DNA from 3 places in the Streptomyces sp. NPDC059142 genome. Region 3 is predicted to be linked to each of the others. Evidence: riboswitches for the same ligand, from Rfam matches in the RefSeq annotation. Region 3 holds a riboswitch; each other region holds the start of a gene.

Region 1 (5,851 bases), on a different contig from region 3:
CCCCCCCCCCCCCCCGGGGACCGGTCCGTCAGACGGCGAGCGCCTGGGCGCGGCGCTTCACCTCCGTACCGCGGTTCTCACTGAGCGCCTGCGCGGGGGTGCCGGGCAGGCTCGGGTCGGGGGTGAAGAGCCACTCAAGCATCTCTTCGTCGGTGAAGTGGTCGTCCCTCAGGAGCGTCAGGGTCCCGGCGAGGCCCTTGACGACCTTGTTGCCGTCGATGAAGGCGGCGGGCACCTGGAGCGCCCTGTTCTCACCCCGGCGCACCGCGATGAGCTGCCCTTCCTTCACCAACTGCCGCACGCGCGTCACCTCGACATCGAACATTTCGGCGATATCGGGCAGGTGAAGCCAGGCGGGGACGAGAGCATCGATCTTTGCGTCAATCTCGGTCACAGGACAAGCGTGCCATCCCGGACTGACACTGGGCACCCCGAGCCACCCCGGACGGGGGCGAAAACCGGTCCGAAACGGTGCGCGGACCGGTCCCCGAGCCGGGAAAACCTCAGAGCGCCGCCTTGCGCAGCGGTACCGCCGGATCGGCCGACAGCACCGGATCGAGCCGGGTGCCCGTCTCGATCAGCTTGCGCCCCTGGGCCAGGTCGCGGGGTCTCCCGACGGCCAGCAGGGCCACCAGGACGCCGTCGCGCAGCCAGACCACCGACCAGGCCGCCCCCGCGGGGTCGCCGCGCCGTACCAGCGTGTCGGCCGTCCCGTGGTGGCCCGCGTACTGGACGAACCGGCCGAACTGCTCCGACCAGAAGTACGGCACGGGGTCGTAGACCCGCTCGGTCTCCCCGACGACCTGGGCGGCCACGGTCAGCGGACCCTGGAGCGCGTTGTCCCAGTGGTGGACGAGCAGCCGTTCGCCGTAGCGCGCCGACGGGAAGGAGGCGCAGTCACCGACCGCGTGGACGTCGGGCAGCGAAGTGCGCAGCCGCTCGTCCGCGGTGATCGAGCCGTCCGCGCCCAGCGCGATGCCCGAGCCGGTGAGCCAGGCCGTCGCGGGCCGTGCGCCGATGCCCACGACCACCGCGTCGGCGGGGAGGCGGCGGCCGTCGGCCAGGACGACGGTGCCCGGTTCGACGCCGGCCACCCGCGCGTCCGTCAGCAGCGTGGCGCCGCTCTCCGCGTACCAGCCGGTCATGGGGGCGGCCACCTCGGCCGGTAGAGCGCCCGCCAGCGGCCGGTCGGCCGCCTCCACGACCGTCACGGCGCAGCCGGCCTCCCGGGCGGCGGTGGTGAACTCCGCGCCGATCCACCCGGCGCCCACGACCACCACCCGCTGCCGCCGTTCCAGTACGGGCCGCAGCCGTACGGCGTCGTCGAGCGTACGCAGCGGATGGACGCCGGGCACGTCCCGCGTGCCGGGCAGGACGGTGGCCTCGGCGCCGGTGGCGACGACCAGCACGTCGTACGGGAGGGGACCGGCGGTGGTGTCGACCTCCCGGGCGGACGGGCGCAGCCCGGTGGCCTTCCGGCCCACCACGAGGTCGACGGAGAGGGCTTCGAAGTCGACGTCGAAGGCCGATCCCTCGGCCTGGCCGAGGAGTACGGCCTTGGAGAGCGGGGGCCGGTCGTAGGGCGGGTGCGGTTCCTCCCCGATCAGGGTGATCCCGCCCTCGTACCCCTGCTCGCGCAGGGCCACGGCGGTCCGTACACCCGCCATGCCCGCGCCGACCACGACCACCCCGGGCCCGCGCCGCCGTCCGTCCCGTGCGTGTTCCTGCCGCTGTTCGCTCACCCGGTCACCTTAGAGCGGCGCGGGGGCGCCGGCGGGAAGCTCCTCCACCACGCTCGTCCCGCTGCCCTCCTGGGACTCCCACCGCCAGCTCTCCTCCAGCCGGACCCGGCCGTCGGGGAGGTCGACGACGGTGGAGAGGCAGTGGCCCGACGCCGTGGTGCCGTCGCGCTTCACCTGCACGTAGCGGAAGTCCAGCCGGTCGCCGGCGCGCGTCCCCACGAGGTGGCCGCGAACCACGTCGCCGCCTTCATAGGCGGCCCAGACCAGACCGTCCTCCTCGTGGTAGACGAAGCGGGTACGGGTGCCCACCTGGCCGGGGGCCTGGTCGGCGACCGGCGCGAGGACGAGTCCGTCCAGTGAACGGGCCACGGGCGACGCTCCCTTACTGCGCGGCACACCGCGCGTTAGGCTGGCCGTCGACACTACCTCGCGGGAGTCCGGACGCACCGGGCTGAGAGGGAGGCTGGAGCGGCCTCCGACCGTACGAACCTGATCCGGGTCATGCCGGCGAAGGGAGGGGCTGGACGCCCATGCACTCATCCCAGCAGTCGTCCCCACCATCACCCCGGGAAGAGCCGTCCCCCGCAGCGCCCGGGGGGTCCGCCTCCCAGGGGTACGACGTCCTCGTCGTCGGGGGCGGGATCATCGGTCTGGTCACGGCCTGGCGGGCGGCGCAGCGCGGGCTGCGCACCGCTCTCGCGGACCCCGAACCCGGCGGCGGCGCGGCGCGCGTCGCGGCGGGCATGCTGGCCGCCGTCACCGAACTCCACCACGGCGAGCAGACCCTGCTCGGCCTCAACCTCGCCTCCGCCGCGCGCTATCCCGCGTTCGTCGAGGAGCTGGAGGAGGCGAGCGGCCGGGACACCGGCTACCGCGCGTGCGGCACCCTCGCCGTGGCGCTGGACGCCGACGACCGGGCCCAGCTCCGGGAGCTGCACGCCCTCCAGACGCGCTCGGGGCTGACGTCCCAGTGGCTCACGGGGCGTGAGTGCCGGCGCCTGGAGCCGATGCTGGCGCCGGGCGTACGCGGCGGGCTGCGGGTCGACGGCGACCACCAGATCGATCCCCGCCGGCTCGCCGCCGCGCTCCTCACGGCCTGCGAACGGGCCGGGGTGGTCTTCCACCGCGCGTGGGTGCGGCGGCTCTCCGTCGTACGGGACCGGGCCGCCGGCGCGGTGCTGGCCGACGGCGCCTCGCTCGGCGCGGACCGGGTGGTACTGGCGGGCGGCAGCCTCAGCGGCGGGCTCGCGGGGGTCCCCCCGGAGGCCGTGCCGCCGGTACGGCCCGTCAAGGGGCAGGTGCTGCGCCTGGCGGTGCCCGGCCCGTACGCGCCCTTCCTGTCCCGGACGGTACGGGCCGTGGTGCGCGGCTCCCAGGTCTATCTCGTGCCGCGCGAGAACGGCGAGCTGGTCGTCGGCGCGACCAGCGAGGAGCTGGGCTGGGACACCACCGTCACGGCGGGCGGGGTGTACGAGCTGCTGCGCGACGCGCACGCGCTGGTGCCCGGCATCACCGAACTGCCGCTCACCGAGACCCGCGCGGGTCTGCGCCCGTGCTCACCGGACAACGCGCCGCTGCTCGGGCCGACCGTGCTGCCGGGCCTGTCGCTGGCCACCGGCCACCACCGCAACGGGGTGCTGCTGACGCCGGTCACCGGGGACGTGCTGGCGGCGGTCCTGACCGGCGGTGATCTGCCGCCCGAGGCGGCGCCGTTCACCCCGCTGCGCTTCTCCGGCGCCGCGTCCCGCCCCCCGCGCCCGTCCGCCTCCCTGGAGCAGCCCGTATGAACACCGCCGTGATGTACGTGTCCGTCAACGGCGAGCCACGTGAGTTCGCCGCCGGGATCACCCTCGACACCGTCGTCGCGACGCTCACCGCGGCGCGCTCCGGGGTGGCCGCCGCCGTCAACGAGACGGTGGTCCCCCGTACCCGCTGGTCCGGCACCGCGCTCAGCGACGGCGACCGGGTCGAGGTCCTCACCGCGGTCCAGGGAGGCTGACGGACATGGCGGACGACCTTCTCACCATCGGCTCCACCACCTTCGCCTCCCGGCTGATCATGGGGACGGGCGGTGCGCCCAGCCTCGATGTCCTGGAACGCTCGCTGATCGCCTCGGGGACGGAACTGACCACGGTCGCGATGCGGCGCCTCGACCCCACCGTGCAGGGCTCCGTGCTCTCGGTGCTCCAGAGGCTGGGCATCCGCGCGCTGCCGAACACGGCGGGCTGTTTCACCGCGGGCGAGGCCGTCCTCACGGCCAGGCTCGCCCGTGAGGCGCTCGGCACGGAGTGGGTCAAGCTGGAGGTGGTCGCGGACGAGCGCACCCTGCTGCCCGACCCGGTCGAGCTGCTGGACGCCGCCGAGACCCTGGTGGACGACGGTTTCACGGTGCTGCCGTACACCAACGACGACCCGGTCCTCGCCGCGAAGCTGGAGGACGTGGGGTGCGCCGCGATCATGCCGCTGGGTTCGCCCATCGGCTCCGGTCTCGGCATCCGCAATCCGCACAACTTCCAGCTCATCGTGGAGCGCGCCCGGGTCCCGGTGATCCTGGACGCGGGCGCGGGCACCGCGTCGGACGCGGCGCTCGCGATGGAGCTGGGGTGCGCGGCGGTGATGCTGGCGTCGGCGGTCACCCGGGCCCAGGAGCCGGTGCTGATGGCCGAGGCGATGCGGCACGCGGTGGTGGCGGGGCGGCTGGCGCGGCGTGCGGGGCGGATCCCTCGGCGCCACTTCGCCGAGGCGTCCTCGCCGCTGGACGGGGTGGCGGCGCTCGATCCGGAACGGCCCGCCTTCTGACCGGGCCGGGCCGCCGCCGCCGCGCCGCAACGTCGCCGCCGACCGGCGGTCACGGGCGTCCCGGGGGCCTGTCACAGCTCGGCTTCAGTCCTGTGCGCGGTCCGACCCGGGGCTACGGGGGTGTCAGCGGTGACTCGTAGACTCACCTGCGTGGATACCACCCTTCAGGACCCCATCGTCGGGCAGGTGCTCGACGGCCGTTACCGCGTCGACGCACGGATCGCGGTCGGCGGCATGGCCACGGTCTACCGGGCCGTGGACACCCGGCTCGACCGGGTCCTGGCGCTCAAGGTGATGCACCCGGCGCTCGCCGCGGACGTCTCCTTCGTGGAGCGTTTCATCCGCGAGGCCAAATCGGTGGCCCGGCTGGCGCACCCCAACGTGGTCGCGGTCTTCGACCAGGGCGCGGAGGGCGCGTACGTCTACCTGGCGATGGAGTACGTCGCGGGGTGCACCCTGCGCGATGTCGTACGGCAGCGCGGGGCGCTGCGCCCGCGGGCCGCGCTGGACATCCTGGAGCCGGTGCTCGCCGCGCTCGGCGCGGCGCACCGGGCCGGGTTCGTCCACCGGGACATGAAGCCGGAGAACGTGCTGATAGGGGACGACGGCCGGGTCAAGGTCGCCGACTTCGGGCTCGTCCGGGGCATAGGCGATGTGACCAACACCACCGGCACCGTCCTGGGCACGGTCTCGTACCTGGCGCCGGAGCAGATCGAGGACGGCACGTCCGACACCCGGGTCGACGTGTACGCGTGCGGGGTCGTCCTGCACGAGATGCTGACCGGCGCCAAGCCGCACTCCGGGGACACCCCGGCGCAGGTCCTCTACCGCCATCTGAACGAGGACGTCCCGGCCCCGTCCGCCGCCGTCCCCGGGCTCGCCCCGGAGCTGGACCGGCTGGTCGCCGCGGCCACCGCGCGCGACCCCGAGGAGCGGCCGCTCGACGCGGTCGCGCTGCTGGCGCTGGTGCGGGCGGCCCGCGCCGCGCTCACCGACGCGCAGCTCGACGCCGTACCGCCGCAGGCGAGGCCCGAGGCGGAGGACGGCACGGACGCGGACGGACGGACCGCGGTGATCCCCCGGATCCGGCCGGTCGAGGAGCCGGACGACGAGCCCGTGCGCCACACGAGCAGGCTGGAGATGTCGCCCGCGGACGCGCTCCCGCCGCCCGGCCGGCCACGTGGCGGCGCGGGCCGGGGGCGCGGGCTGCCGTCGCGGGGCGTGCTCGCGGCGATCGTCGCCGTGCTGCTGGTGTTCGGCGTGGGGACGGGCGTCTGGTACATCAACTCCGGCCAGTTCACCCGGGTGCC
Region 2 (5,851 bases), on a different contig from region 3:
ACCCCGGCAATGGCCTTCTTCGTATGTGCACGAGGAGATCTCCATGGAACAGGCCGACAAGAGCGCCGAGAAGAGCGCCGACGGTGCGAAGCGACGCTTCATGCTGAAGCTGTCCGGTGAGGCGTTCGCCGGCGGAGGGGCGCTCGGAGTCGATCCCGACGTCGTCCACGCCATCGCCCGCGAGATCGCCGCCGTCGTCCGCGACGGCGCCCAGATCGCGGTCGTCCTCGGCGGCGGGAACTTCTTCCGCGGCGCCGAACTCCAGCAGCGCGGCATGGACCGGGCCCGCTCCGACTACATGGGCATGCTCGGTACGGTAATGAACTGCCTGGCCCTTCAGGACTTCCTGGAGAAGGAAGGCATCGACTCCCGCGTCCAGACGGCCATCACCATGGGCCAGGTCGCGGAGCCGTACATCCCGCTCCGCGCCGTACGCCACCTGGAGAAGGGCCGCGTCGTCATCTTCGGCGCCGGTATGGGCATGCCGTACTTCTCCACCGACACCACCGCCGCCCAGCGCGCCCTGGAGATCGACGCCCAGGCGCTGCTGATGGGGAAGAACGGCGTGGACGGGGTCTACGACTCCGACCCCAAGACCAACCCCGACGCGGTCAAGTTCGACGCGCTCGAATACAGCGAGGTCATCGCCGGTGATCTGCGCGTCGCCGACATGACCGCGATCACGCTGTGCCAGGACAACCGGCTGCCGATCCTCGTCTTCGAATTGCTGAAGGAAGGCAATATCGCGCGTGCGGTCAAGGGTGAGAAGATCGGCACACTCGTGAGCGACCAGGGCACCCGGAACTGATTCCGGGCTGCCCCGTACGGGGATGGACAAAGCCCTGCCGGTCGGACACCGTGCAGGACAAGACGCGACGCAGGTTCCGCCGGCCGGCAAGCATGCCGGGCCCACTCAAGACACGCAGGAGCAAGTGGTGATCGAAGAGACCCTCCTCGAGGCCGAGGAGAAGATGGAGAAGGCCGTCCTGGTCGCCAAAGACGACTTCGCCGCGATCCGCACCGGGCGTGCGCACCCGGCGATGTTCAACAAGATCGTGGCGGACTACTACGGTGCGCTCACCCCGATCAACCAGCTCGCCTCGTTCGCCGTACCCGAGGCACGGATGGCCGTGGTGACCCCGTTCGACAAGAGCGCGCTGCGCAACATCGAGCAGGCCATCCGCGACTCCGACCTCGGCGTCAACCCGAGCAACGACGGCAACATCATCCGGGTGGTGTTCCCGGAGCTGACCCAGGACCGCCGCAAGGAGTTCATCAAGGTCGCCAAGACCAAGGCCGAGGACTCGAAGATCTCGATCCGCGCCGTGCGCCGCAAGGCCAAGGAGACCATCGACAAGCTGGTCAAGGACGGCGAGGTCGGCGAGGACGAGGGACGCCGCGCCGAGAAGGAGCTCGACGACACCACCGCGAAGTACGTCGCGCAGGTGGACGAGCTGCTCAAGCACAAGGAAGCCGAGCTGCTCGAAGTCTGATGAACGACTCTTCCCGGGGGGCCTTGCCGACAGCCGGTTACTGGGGACCGACCGACCAGGGGGCTGCCCCGGCGGGTCCCGCATACGATGAGCATTCCGCACAGCAGACTCGGCCCATGCCCATCGTGCCCGACGAACCCGCGAACGGCGGGGCCCAGAACGACGACCGGGGGGCTGCTCGGCCGGGCGGCCCCCTGTTCCGCGACGAGACTTCGCAGGAGCCCATGGCCGAGCCCCCGCCGTCCCCGCCGAAGAAGCGGGCCGGTCGTGATCTTCGCGCGGCCATAGGAGTCGGTGTCGGGCTCGGTGCCGTGGTCGCGGCGTCGCTCTTCATCGTCAAGGCCGTTTTCATCGGTGTCATAGCGATCGCCGTGGTCGTGGGGTTGTGGGAGCTGACCTCGCGGCTCGACGAGAAGAAGGGCATCAAGGCACCGCTCGTACCGCTGGCCGTGGGCGGCGCCGCGATGGTCGTCGCGGGGTACGCGCGCGGTGCGGAGGGTGCCTGGGTCGCGATGGCCCTCACCGCGCTCGCCGTGCTGATCTGGCGGATGACGGAGCCACCCGAGGGCTACCTCAAGGACGTCACCGCGGGGGTCTTCGCCGCCTTCTACGTGCCGTTCCTGGCGACCTTCGTCGCGATGATGCTCACAGCGGGGGACGGCTCACAGCGTGTGCTGATGTTCCTCGTACTGACCGTCGTCAGCGACACCGGCGCGTACGCGGTCGGCTGGCGCTTCGGTACGCACAAGCTCGCGCCCCGTATCAGCCCCGGCAAGACCTGGGAGGGGCTCGGCGGCGCCGTGACCTTCGCGATGGTGGCCGGCGCGCTCCTGATGGAGTTCCTGATCGACGGCGGCGCCTGGTGGCAGGGGCTGCTGATCGGCTTGGCCGTCGCGGCCAGCGCCACGCTCGGCGACCTCGGTGAGTCCATGATCAAGCGTGATCTCGGGATCAAGGACATGGGCACGCTGCTGCCGGGGCACGGCGGGATCATGGACCGGCTCGACTCGCTGCTGCCCACGGCGCCGGTGGTCTGGCTGCTCCTGGTGCTCTTCGTGGGGTCCTGATCATGTGGTGAGGGGGTACGCCGCGCACGGCGTGGCGTACCCCCTCTTCTTCTTGTCTTCCTGGCGCGCTCGTCCCTCTTGTCTTCCCGTGCTGTGTCTTCCCGTGTCCTCCTGGGGCGGTCTCCCGGAGCGGGTCTCTCTGAGCGGCAGCCCTGGGCGGCGTACGGGGCGGCGGGCCACGCGGCGTCGTCTGCGACACTGGACGGACCATGCCTGTACCCGGAGAACTCACTTTCGTCGCGCCCCGCGGAGCCACGAAGCCCCCGCGGCACCTCGCCGACCTCACCCCCGCCGAGCGTCGCGAGGCCGTCGCCGCCATCGGGGAGAAGGCGTTCCGCGCCAAGCAACTGTCGCAGCACTACTTCGCGCGGTACGCGCACGACCCCGAGCAGTGGACGGACATCCCGGCCGCCGCGCGGCAGAAACTCGCGACGGAGCTGCTGCCCGAGCTGATGTCGGTGGTGCGGCACATCTCGTGCGACGACGACACGACGCGTAAGACGCTCTGGCGGCTGCACGACGGCACGCTCGTCGAGTCCGTGCTGATGCGCTACCCAGACCGGGTCACCATGTGTATCTCGTCGCAGGCGGGCTGCGGGATGAACTGCCCCTTCTGCGCGACCGGGCAGGCGGGACTGGACCGTAACCTGTCCACCGCGGAGATCGTCCACCAGATCGTCGACGGGATGCGCGCCCTGCGCGACGGCGAGGTCGCCGGTGGCCCCGCGCGGCTGTCCAACATCGTCTTCATGGGCATGGGCGAGCCTCTCGCCAACTACAAGCGTGTCGTCGGCGCGATCCGGCGGCTCACCGACCCCGAGCCGGACGGTCTGGGTATCTCGCAGCGCGGGATCACCGTCTCCACGGTCGGTCTGGTGCCCGCGATGCTGCGCTTCGCCGACGAGGGCTTCAAGTGCCGTCTCGCGGTCTCGCTGCACGCCCCCGACGACGAACTGCGCGACACCCTCGTTCCGGTCAACACGCGCTGGAAGGTCCGGGAGGTGCTGGACGCCGCGTGGGAGTACGCGGAGAAGTCCGGCCGGCGGATCTCCATCGAGTACGCCCTGATCCGCGACATCAACGACCAGGCGTGGCGGGGCGACCGGCTGGGCCGGCTCCTCAAGGGCAAGCGGGTCCACGTCAACCTGATCCCCCTCAACCCGACCCCGGGCTCGAAGTGGACCGCGTCGCGGCCGGAGGACGAGAAGAAGTTCGTCGAGGCGATCGCGGCGCACGGCGTGCCGGTGACCGTACGCGACACACGGGGCCAGGAGATCGACGGGGCGTGCGGACAGCTGGCCGCCACGGAGCGGTAGCGCGCCCTGGGGGTAACCTTGGGCCGAAACGCATTGCATATTTTCCGACAGGGGAGCGCCACAGCGCTGAGAGTGCGGCACATGTCCGTGAGAACGGGCAGCGGTCGCAGACCCTCTGAACCTTGCCCAGGTCATTCTGGGTAGGAAGTTCGGACATCACTCAAGCTGTTGCGCCCTGCCCCGGGTCCGGTCCGTGCCGACGACCGGTCCCTGGGCGGGGCCGCGTCTTCTCCTGGACATCCCAGGAGGAAAACCAGTGAGCACGATCCGTATCCGTACCGGCGCCAGGAGGGCGGCGTTCGCCGCGCTGGCCGCGGCGCTCGGCGCCGCGACTCTCGCGGCCTGCGGTGGTTCCGACGGCTCCGCGTCGTCCGGCGACGGGGGGAGTGGCGGCGCGCAGTCCAAGACCGTCACCCTCGTCAGCCATGACTCCTTCAACGCGTCCCCCGCGGTGCTGAAGGAGTTCACCAAGGAGACCGGCTACACCGTCAAGGTGCTGAAGAGCGGCGACGCCGGCGAAGCGCTCAACAAGGAGATCCTGACCAAGGGGTCGCCCCAGGGGGACGTCTTCTTCGGCGTCGACAACACCTTGCTCTCCCGGGCCCTGGACAACGGCCTCTTCGCGCCGTACGGGGCGAAGGGTCTGGACCGGGTCGACGCGAGCGCGCAGCTCGACAAGGAGAAGCACCGCGTCACGCCGATCGATACCGGCGACATATGCGTCAACTACGACAAGAAGTACTTCGCGGACAAGAAGCTGGCGCCGCCGCAGTCCTTCGACGACCTGATCAAGCCCCAGTACAAGGACCTCCTGGTCACCGAGAACGCCGCGACATCCTCGCCCGGCCTCGGCTTCCTCCTGGGCACCGTCGCGCACTACGGGGACGACGGCTGGCAGGACTACTGGAAGAAGCTCAAGGCCAACGGCGTCCAGGTCGTCGACGGCTGGGAGCAGGCGTACAACGAGAGCTTCTCCGGCTCCGCGGGTGGCAAGAAGGCCAAGGGCGACCGGCCGCTGGTGGTCTCGTACGCCTCCAGTCCGCCCGTGGAGGTGCTGTACGCGAAGCCGCAGCCCCAGGAGGCACCGACGGGGGTCTCCACCGGTACCTGCTTCCGGCAGACCGAGTTCGCGGGGCTGCTCGACGGCGCGAAGAACCCAGCCGGCGGCAAGGCGCTGCTGGACTTCCTGATCAGTGAGAAGTTCCAGGCGGACATGCCGCTGAACATGTTCGTGAACCCTGTGGTCAAGGGCGTCGCACTGCCCGAACTGTTCACGAAGTTCGGTGCGACCGTCGACCGGCCCGAGACCGTGGCGCCCGACCGTATCGCCGCCAACCGCGAGCAGTGGATCCAGTCGTGGTCCTCCCTCACAGTGAAGTAGCCGAGGGGGAGAAGGACCGGGCGGCGGAGAAGGACGGCCGCGCCGGGCGAGGCGCCGTGCCACGCGGTGGCGGCGTACGGGGCGGCGGGCTACGGCGCGTACTGCGGAGCACGGTGCGCGGCGCCGCGCGCGGGCGCGGTGTCACGCGGGCCCCGGAGCGACGGGGGAGCGGACGTGGACGCGGGCGTGGCAGCGCCGTACGCCTCGCGCTGATGGCCGGGCCGCTCGCCTTCTTCGCCGTCTTCTTCGCCTACCCCGTAGCCGCGATCGTCGGCCGCGGCCTCAGGACTGACGGTGCCTGGCAGTTCGGGCGCGTGGGCGACGTACTGGGCCGCCCCGACATCCTCGGCGTCCTGTGGTTCACCACCTGGCAGGCGCTCGCCTCCACCGCTCTCACGCTGCTGATCGCACTGCCCGGCGCCTATGTCTTCGCGCGCTTCGCCTTCCCGGGGAAGCAACTGCTGCGCGCCGTGGTCACCGTGCCCTTCGTGCTGCCCACTGTCGTCGTCGGCACCGCCTTCCTGGCGCTGCTCGGGCGCGGCGGACTCCTCGACGACCTGTGGGGCGTACGGCTCGACACCACCGTCTGGGCGA
Region 3 (5,851 bases):
CCGCGGTGCGGACGGCGACGTTGCGCGACTTCCGCGTACCGCCGTACGCGCAGGTTCCCGTGCAGTCCGGAGAGCCGGCACAGCCCGCACCGTCCGGCCCCGCGCCGGACAGCCCCTCGGGGCACCCCGGCGGCGTACCGGAACAGCCCGTCGCCGTACCGGAGCAGCGGGACACCGCGCCCGAGGCCGGAACCGCGCCCCTCGACGCGCCCGCGGAACACCCGCACGGCGCGCCCGAGGAACCGCCGCGCCCCGCCGGGCACATGGAGAGCCCCGGCGCGCCCGGGCATCCCACGGCCACCGCCTCGGCCCACCCCGGCGACGCGATTTCCGCCGACGAGATGCCGGAGGGGTACACCCCCACCGAACGCGATCTCCCGGTGATCACACGGGTCAGCCCGGACGACGCCACACAGGTCCTCGCCGCCCCCGCCGAGGACACCGGGTCCGAGGGGCCCGGGCCGCTCTTCGTCGTCGGTGACGTGCACGGCTACCTCGACGAACTCGTCGGCGCCCTCGCCGAACAGGGCCTCATCGACGCCGAACGCCGGTGGGCGGCCGGCAACGCCCGCCTCTGGTTCCTCGGCGACTTCACCGACCGGGGCCCCGACGGCATCGGCGTCATCGACCTCGTCATGCGGCTCTCCGCGGAGGCCGCGGCGGCCGGCGGCTACTGCAAGGCCCTGATGGGCAATCACGAACTGCTCCTCATCGGCGCCAGGCGGTTCGGCGACACCCCCGTCAACTCCGGTGCGGGCACCGCCACCTTCCAGGCCGCGTGGATCCTCAACGGCGGCCAGCGCACCGACATGGAGCGCCTCCAGGACGTCCATCTCCAGTGGATGTCCCGGCTCGACGCGGTCGTCGAGGAGGACGGGCATCTGCTGATGCACTCCGACACCACGGCCTATCTCGACTACGGCTCCTCCATCGACGACGTCAACGACGCGGTCCACCAGATCCTCACGCGCAATGACGCCGACGAATGCTGGGACCTCTTCCGCAAACTCACCAAACGCTTCGCGTTCCGTGACGAGGGCGGCCCGCAGGCGGTCCAGGAACTCCTCTCCCAGTACGGCGGAGGACGGGTCGTCCACGGCCACAGCCCCATTCCCTATCTGCTCGGCGAAGTCGGTACAGAAGACGCGTCGGACGACGAAGACGACACCGGACCGGTGGTGGAAGGGCCACACGTATATGCCGACGGACTTGCCATCGCCATGGACGGCGGAGTGACGATGGCAGGAAAACTGCTGGTCGTACAGCTTCCGTTGGCCACATCGTCAATGTAGGACAGGTGTTTTCCGGAAACCCCCTGTCACGCCACGCCAAAATCGCTCTACCATCGGCTTATCCGTAGCAGGCTCTCCTCCGTTTCCGCCGACTGCGGCTCGTACCACACGGGCGCTACGGCCCCACGGAGTATCGGGGGATGCACATGAAAAGCGCTCCGCACCTGCTGAGCGAGGATCGCGCGGATTTCGAGCGGATCCTTGGCGATGTGCTGCGCAATGCGCACGAACGTCCGGACCTCGCCACGGTCGGGCAGCGGCTCAACGCGGAGCAGTTGCGCACCCTGGCGCTGAACGCGACGGACCGGATCACCGCACCGGCGGCGGCCGAGTACGAGCACTACACCAAGATCCGCGGGGAGTTCCGCTCTCCGGGCACCGCCACGTCGGTACACGACTCCGTGCTGGACCCGGCGGAGGACGACACGACGGACTCCGGCGCCGGGCTCACCGCCGTCATCACGGTCCTGGTACCGGTCCTCGGCGGCACCGCGGCGGCGATCTTCCTGCTGGTGGGCTTTCTGCTGAAGGCGCTCGACCCGGCACCCGCCTTCGCGGACAGCATGCTCGCCGTGGGCTGGTTCTTCGCGGCCGTCACCGCGCTCGGCATCCTGGCCGCCGCGGTGGGGCTGCTGGTCACCGCGCTGCGCAACAGCTCGACGCAGCTCCCCGCCGACGAGACGGCCGGCGGAGAGCTGCCCGACGAGGTCGCCCGGGCGCGCGAGGCATGGCGCCACGCCCTGCTGGAGCGCGGCATCCTGCCCTTCCTGCGGGCGGCGCTCGCCGACCCGAGCGTGGACCCGGCGACGCCGAACCCGCCCCGGTCGGCCAAGCAGCTTCCCAAGATCGGCTACAGCAGGCCGGACTTCAGCAGCCCCCACGAGGGCTCCACCGCCGGTCAGCGGCCGAACTTCAGCAGCCCGGACTTCAGCGGCCCGGACTTCACCAGCCCCGACTTCGGCGGCCCGGAGCACCGGCCGGAGTGACCCGGCCGGCCACCCGGCCCGGCGCCGGTGGGGGACTGCCGATGCCCCGGAGCGATACGGGGATACGGGCCCGCGCGAGTCCGTGAACAGGCGTCCCGCCCGGCGCCGTGACGGTCAGTCGGCCAGCGGCAGATAGACCCGGTTGCCGGCCGCGGCGAACTCCTTGGACTTCTCCGCCATGCCCGCCTCGATCTCCTCCGCCGGTGTTCCGGTCCCGTCCGCGCCGCCCGCCATCTCCCCACCGTGCTTGCGCCGGATGTCCTGGGAGATCTTCATCGAGCAGAACTTGGGGCCGCACATCGAGCAGAAGTGCGCGGTCTTCGCGGGCTCCGCCGGCAGCGTCTCGTCGTGGTACTCCCGTGCCGTGTCCGGATCGAGCGCCAGATTGAACTGGTCCTCCCAGCGGAACTCGAACCGGGCGTCCGACAGCGCGTCGTCCCACTGCTGCGCCCCCGGATGCCCCTTGGCCAGATCCGCCGCATGAGCCGCGATCTTGTAGGTGATGACGCCCGTCTTCACGTCGTCGCGGTCCGGCAGGCCGAGGTGTTCCTTGGGGGTGACGTAGCAGAGCATCGCCGTACCCCACCACGCGATCATCGCCGCACCGATCCCGGAGGTGATGTGGTCGTACGCCGGGGCGACATCGGTGGTCAGCGGGCCGAGCGTGTAGAACGGCGCCTCCTCGCAGATCTCCTGCTGGAGGTCGATGTTCTCCTTGATCTTGTGCATCGGGACATGTCCCGGGCCCTCGATCATGGTCTGTACGTGGTGGCTCTTGGCGATCGAGTTCAGCTCGCCCAGCGTGCGCAACTCGGCGAACTGCGCCTCGTCGTTCGCGTCCGCGATGGAGCCCGGCCGCAGCCCGTCGCCGAGGGAGTACGTCACGTCGTACGCCGCGAGGATCTCGCACAGCTCGTCGAAGTTCTCGTACAGGAACGACTCCTTGTGGTGCGCCAGGCACCAGGCGGCCATGATCGAACCGCCACGCGAGACGATCCCGGTCTTCCGGCGGGCCGTGAGCGGTACGTAGCGCAGCAGTACACCGGCGTGGACCGTCATGTAGTCGACGCCCTGCTCGGCCTGTTCGATCACGGTGTCCTTGTAGATCTCCCAGGTCAGTTCCTCGGCCTTGCCATCGACCTTTTCGAGCGCCTGGTAGAGCGGCACGGTACCGATGGGCACGGGGGAGTTGCGCAGCACCCACTCACGGGTGGTGTGGATGTTGCGGCCGGTGGAGAGGTCCATGACCGTGTCCGCGCCCCAGCGGGTCGCCCAGGTCATCTTCTCCACCTCCTCCTCGATGGAGGAGGTGACCGCGGAGTTGCCGATGTTGGCGTTGACCTTCACCAGGAACCGCTTGCCGATGATCATCGGCTCGGTCTCCGGGTGGTTGATGTTGGCCGGCAGCACGGCGCGACCCGCGGCGATCTCCTCGCGGACCACCTCCGGGGCGACGCTCTCGCGGATCGCGACGTACTCCATCTCCGGGGTGATCTCGCCCCGGCGGGCGTACGCGAGCTGGGTGACCGCCCGGTCCGTGCGGCCCCGGCGCGGCTGGCGTGGCCGTCCGGGGAAGACCGCGTCGAGGCCCCGCAGGTCCGTCGCCCCGCCCCCGAGCAGCCCGCCGCGCGGGGAGGTGTGCTTGAGCCCGTCGTCCTCGGGGCGCGGCGGCCGGCCCGCGTACTCCTCGGTGTCGCCTCGGCCGATGATCCAGTTCTCCCGCAGCGGCACGAGACCGCGCCGTACGTCGGTGTCGACAGTGGGGTCGGTGTACGGCCCCGAGGTGTCGTACAGCGTGACGTCCTCACCGTTGGTGAGGTGGACCTGGCGGACCGGCACGCGGAGATCGGGGCGGGAGCCCTCGATGTATCCCTTGTGCCAGCCGATGGCGCGCCCGCCCGTTGCCCCGCCGGAGAGGGCGGTGTCCTCGGAGGCCGGGCCCGAGGGGGCCTGGTCGACGCCGGTCTCCTCCGAGCCGGAGGCAGGCGTGTGTGCGTCCTGATGGGTCATGAGACCTACTCCCTACGCCGGCATTACCCGGTAACAGGTTCAGCGGTCGGCGCAGCGCAGGTGTCCGGGGTTCCGTTCCCGGGACTACACGTCAGCGCCCTCTCAGCCCGGTGCTCCGAGCTCCCGCGTGTGCAAAGGTGACTCCACGCTAGCGTCATATCGGGCGCGCTGAACAGAGGGCCCCCGCATCCTCCGGCTTCTTGCGATGATCGGTCGGTGACCCCACCCACGCAGACTCACGAACCGCACGGCCACTCGCACAGCCACGGCCCCGCCATGCCGGTCTCCCGGCACCTCCGCAAGGTGATCGCGGCGGTGCTGATTCCGTTCGCGGCCGCCGTGGTGGTCGGGCTCGCCGTGCTCTGGCCGGGTGGTGCACCCGCGCACGAGCGCACCGGTGTGGGCTTCGACCGGCAGACCTTCGCGGGCCAGGTGGTCCAGATCGAGCGGGTCGCCTGCAAGGACGTGAACGCCTCCCAGGTCCCGTCGACCGGTGACACCTCGACTCCGCAGGGGCGCGAGGCGGTCCAGGAGGAGACCGGGGAGTGCAAGAAGGCGACGGTCGAGCTGAAGGAGGGCAAGGAGAAAGGTCACACGTTCGTCGAGATCGTCCAGCCGGACGCACCGCGGCAGTTTCACGTGAAACAGGGCGTTGTGGTCGCCTATGCGCCGGACGCTCCCCGGGATCTGCAGTACTCGGTTTCCGATGTGGACCGGCAGTTCCCGCTGACGCTGCTGGCGGGGATCTTCGCGCTCGCGGTGATCGTGGTGGGGCGGATGCGAGGGGTCATGGCGCTGGTGGCGCTCGTGGTCTCGTTCGCGGTCCTGACGCTGTTCATCCTGCCGGCGATCCTCCAGGGCTCGAATCCGCTGGTGGTGGCGGTGGTGGGGGCGAGCGCGATCATGCTGGTCGCCCTGTATCTGTGCCACGGTCTGACGGCCCGTACCTCGGTGGCGGTGCTGGGCACCCTGATCTCGCTGCTGCTGATCGGGCTGCTGGGGTCGCTCTTCATCGGCTGGGCGAGCCTGACCGGCAACACCGATGACAACACGGGGCTGATCCATGGCCTCTACCCGGAGATCGACATGAGCGGTCTGCTCCTGGCCGGGGTGATCATCGGTTCGCTCGGTGTGCTGGACGATGTGACGGTGACGCAGACCTCGGCGGTGTGGGAGCTGCGCCAGGCCGATCCGACGATGGGGCCGCGCGCGCTGTACCGGGCGGGCATCCGGATCGGCCGCGACCACATCGCGTCCGTGGTCAATACGCTCGTGCTGGCCTACGCGGGTGCCGCGCTGCCGCTGCTGCTGCTCTTCTCGATCGCGCAGTCGAGTGTGGGGACGGTCGCCAACAGTGAGCTGGTGGCGGAGGAGATCGTACGGACGCTGGTGGGGTCGATCGGTCTGGTCGCTTCGGTGCCGGTGACGACGGCGCTGGCGGCGCTGGTGGTCTCCGCGGACCGGTCCGCCCCGGAGAACCCCGCGGCCCCGTCCTCGCCGCCCCTCCCGGACGGACCGGGGGCGGGCCCGGGAGCCGGGCCCGGCTGGGAGGCTCAGGAGTCC

The links. Region 3 has a riboswitch for thiamine pyrophosphate ahead of thiC (phosphomethylpyrimidine synthase ThiC). Riboswitches for the same ligand answer to the same signal wherever they lie in the genome.
Region 1: it holds a riboswitch for thiamine pyrophosphate, as region 3 does, so the genes downstream of both, thiO (glycine oxidase ThiO) here and thiC (phosphomethylpyrimidine synthase ThiC) in region 3, are expected to answer to the same signal.
Region 2: it holds a riboswitch for thiamine pyrophosphate, as region 3 does, so the genes downstream of both, ACFXPK_RS20230 (thiamine ABC transporter substrate binding subunit) here and thiC (phosphomethylpyrimidine synthase ThiC) in region 3, are expected to answer to the same signal.

Annotation. Positions count from the first base shown of each region.
Region 1 is NZ_JBHZDA010000111.1:7,883-13,733, forward strand. It holds gene ACFXPK_RS28585 (Rv2175c family DNA-binding protein) at 29-394, opposite strand; gene ACFXPK_RS28590 (NAD(P)/FAD-dependent oxidoreductase) at 504-1,742, opposite strand; gene ACFXPK_RS28595 (hypothetical protein) at 1,752-2,111, opposite strand; TPP riboswitch at 2,162-2,275, shown strand; gene thiO (glycine oxidase ThiO) at 2,273-3,529, shown strand; gene thiS (sulfur carrier protein ThiS) at 3,541-3,741, shown strand; gene ACFXPK_RS28610 (thiazole synthase) at 3,747-4,541, shown strand; gene pknB (Stk1 family PASTA domain-containing Ser/Thr kinase) at 4,692-5,851, shown strand, end outside.
Region 2 is NZ_JBHZDA010000054.1:39,542-45,392, forward strand. It holds gene pyrH (UMP kinase) at 44-808, shown strand; gene frr (ribosome recycling factor) at 936-1,493, shown strand; gene ACFXPK_RS20220 (phosphatidate cytidylyltransferase) at 1,493-2,560, shown strand; gene rlmN (23S rRNA (adenine(2503)-C(2))-methyltransferase RlmN) at 2,770-3,876, shown strand; TPP riboswitch at 3,916-4,041, shown strand; gene ACFXPK_RS20230 (thiamine ABC transporter substrate binding subunit) at 4,133-5,257, shown strand; gene ACFXPK_RS20235 (ABC transporter permease) at 5,470-5,851, shown strand, end outside.
Region 3 is NZ_JBHZDA010000050.1:46,182-52,032, reverse strand. It holds gene ACFXPK_RS19415 (metallophosphoesterase) at 1-1,292, shown strand, start outside; gene ACFXPK_RS19410 (hypothetical protein) at 1,433-2,278, shown strand; gene thiC (phosphomethylpyrimidine synthase ThiC) at 2,393-4,288, opposite strand; TPP riboswitch at 4,281-4,425, opposite strand; gene ACFXPK_RS19400 (YibE/F family protein) at 4,565-5,851, shown strand, end outside.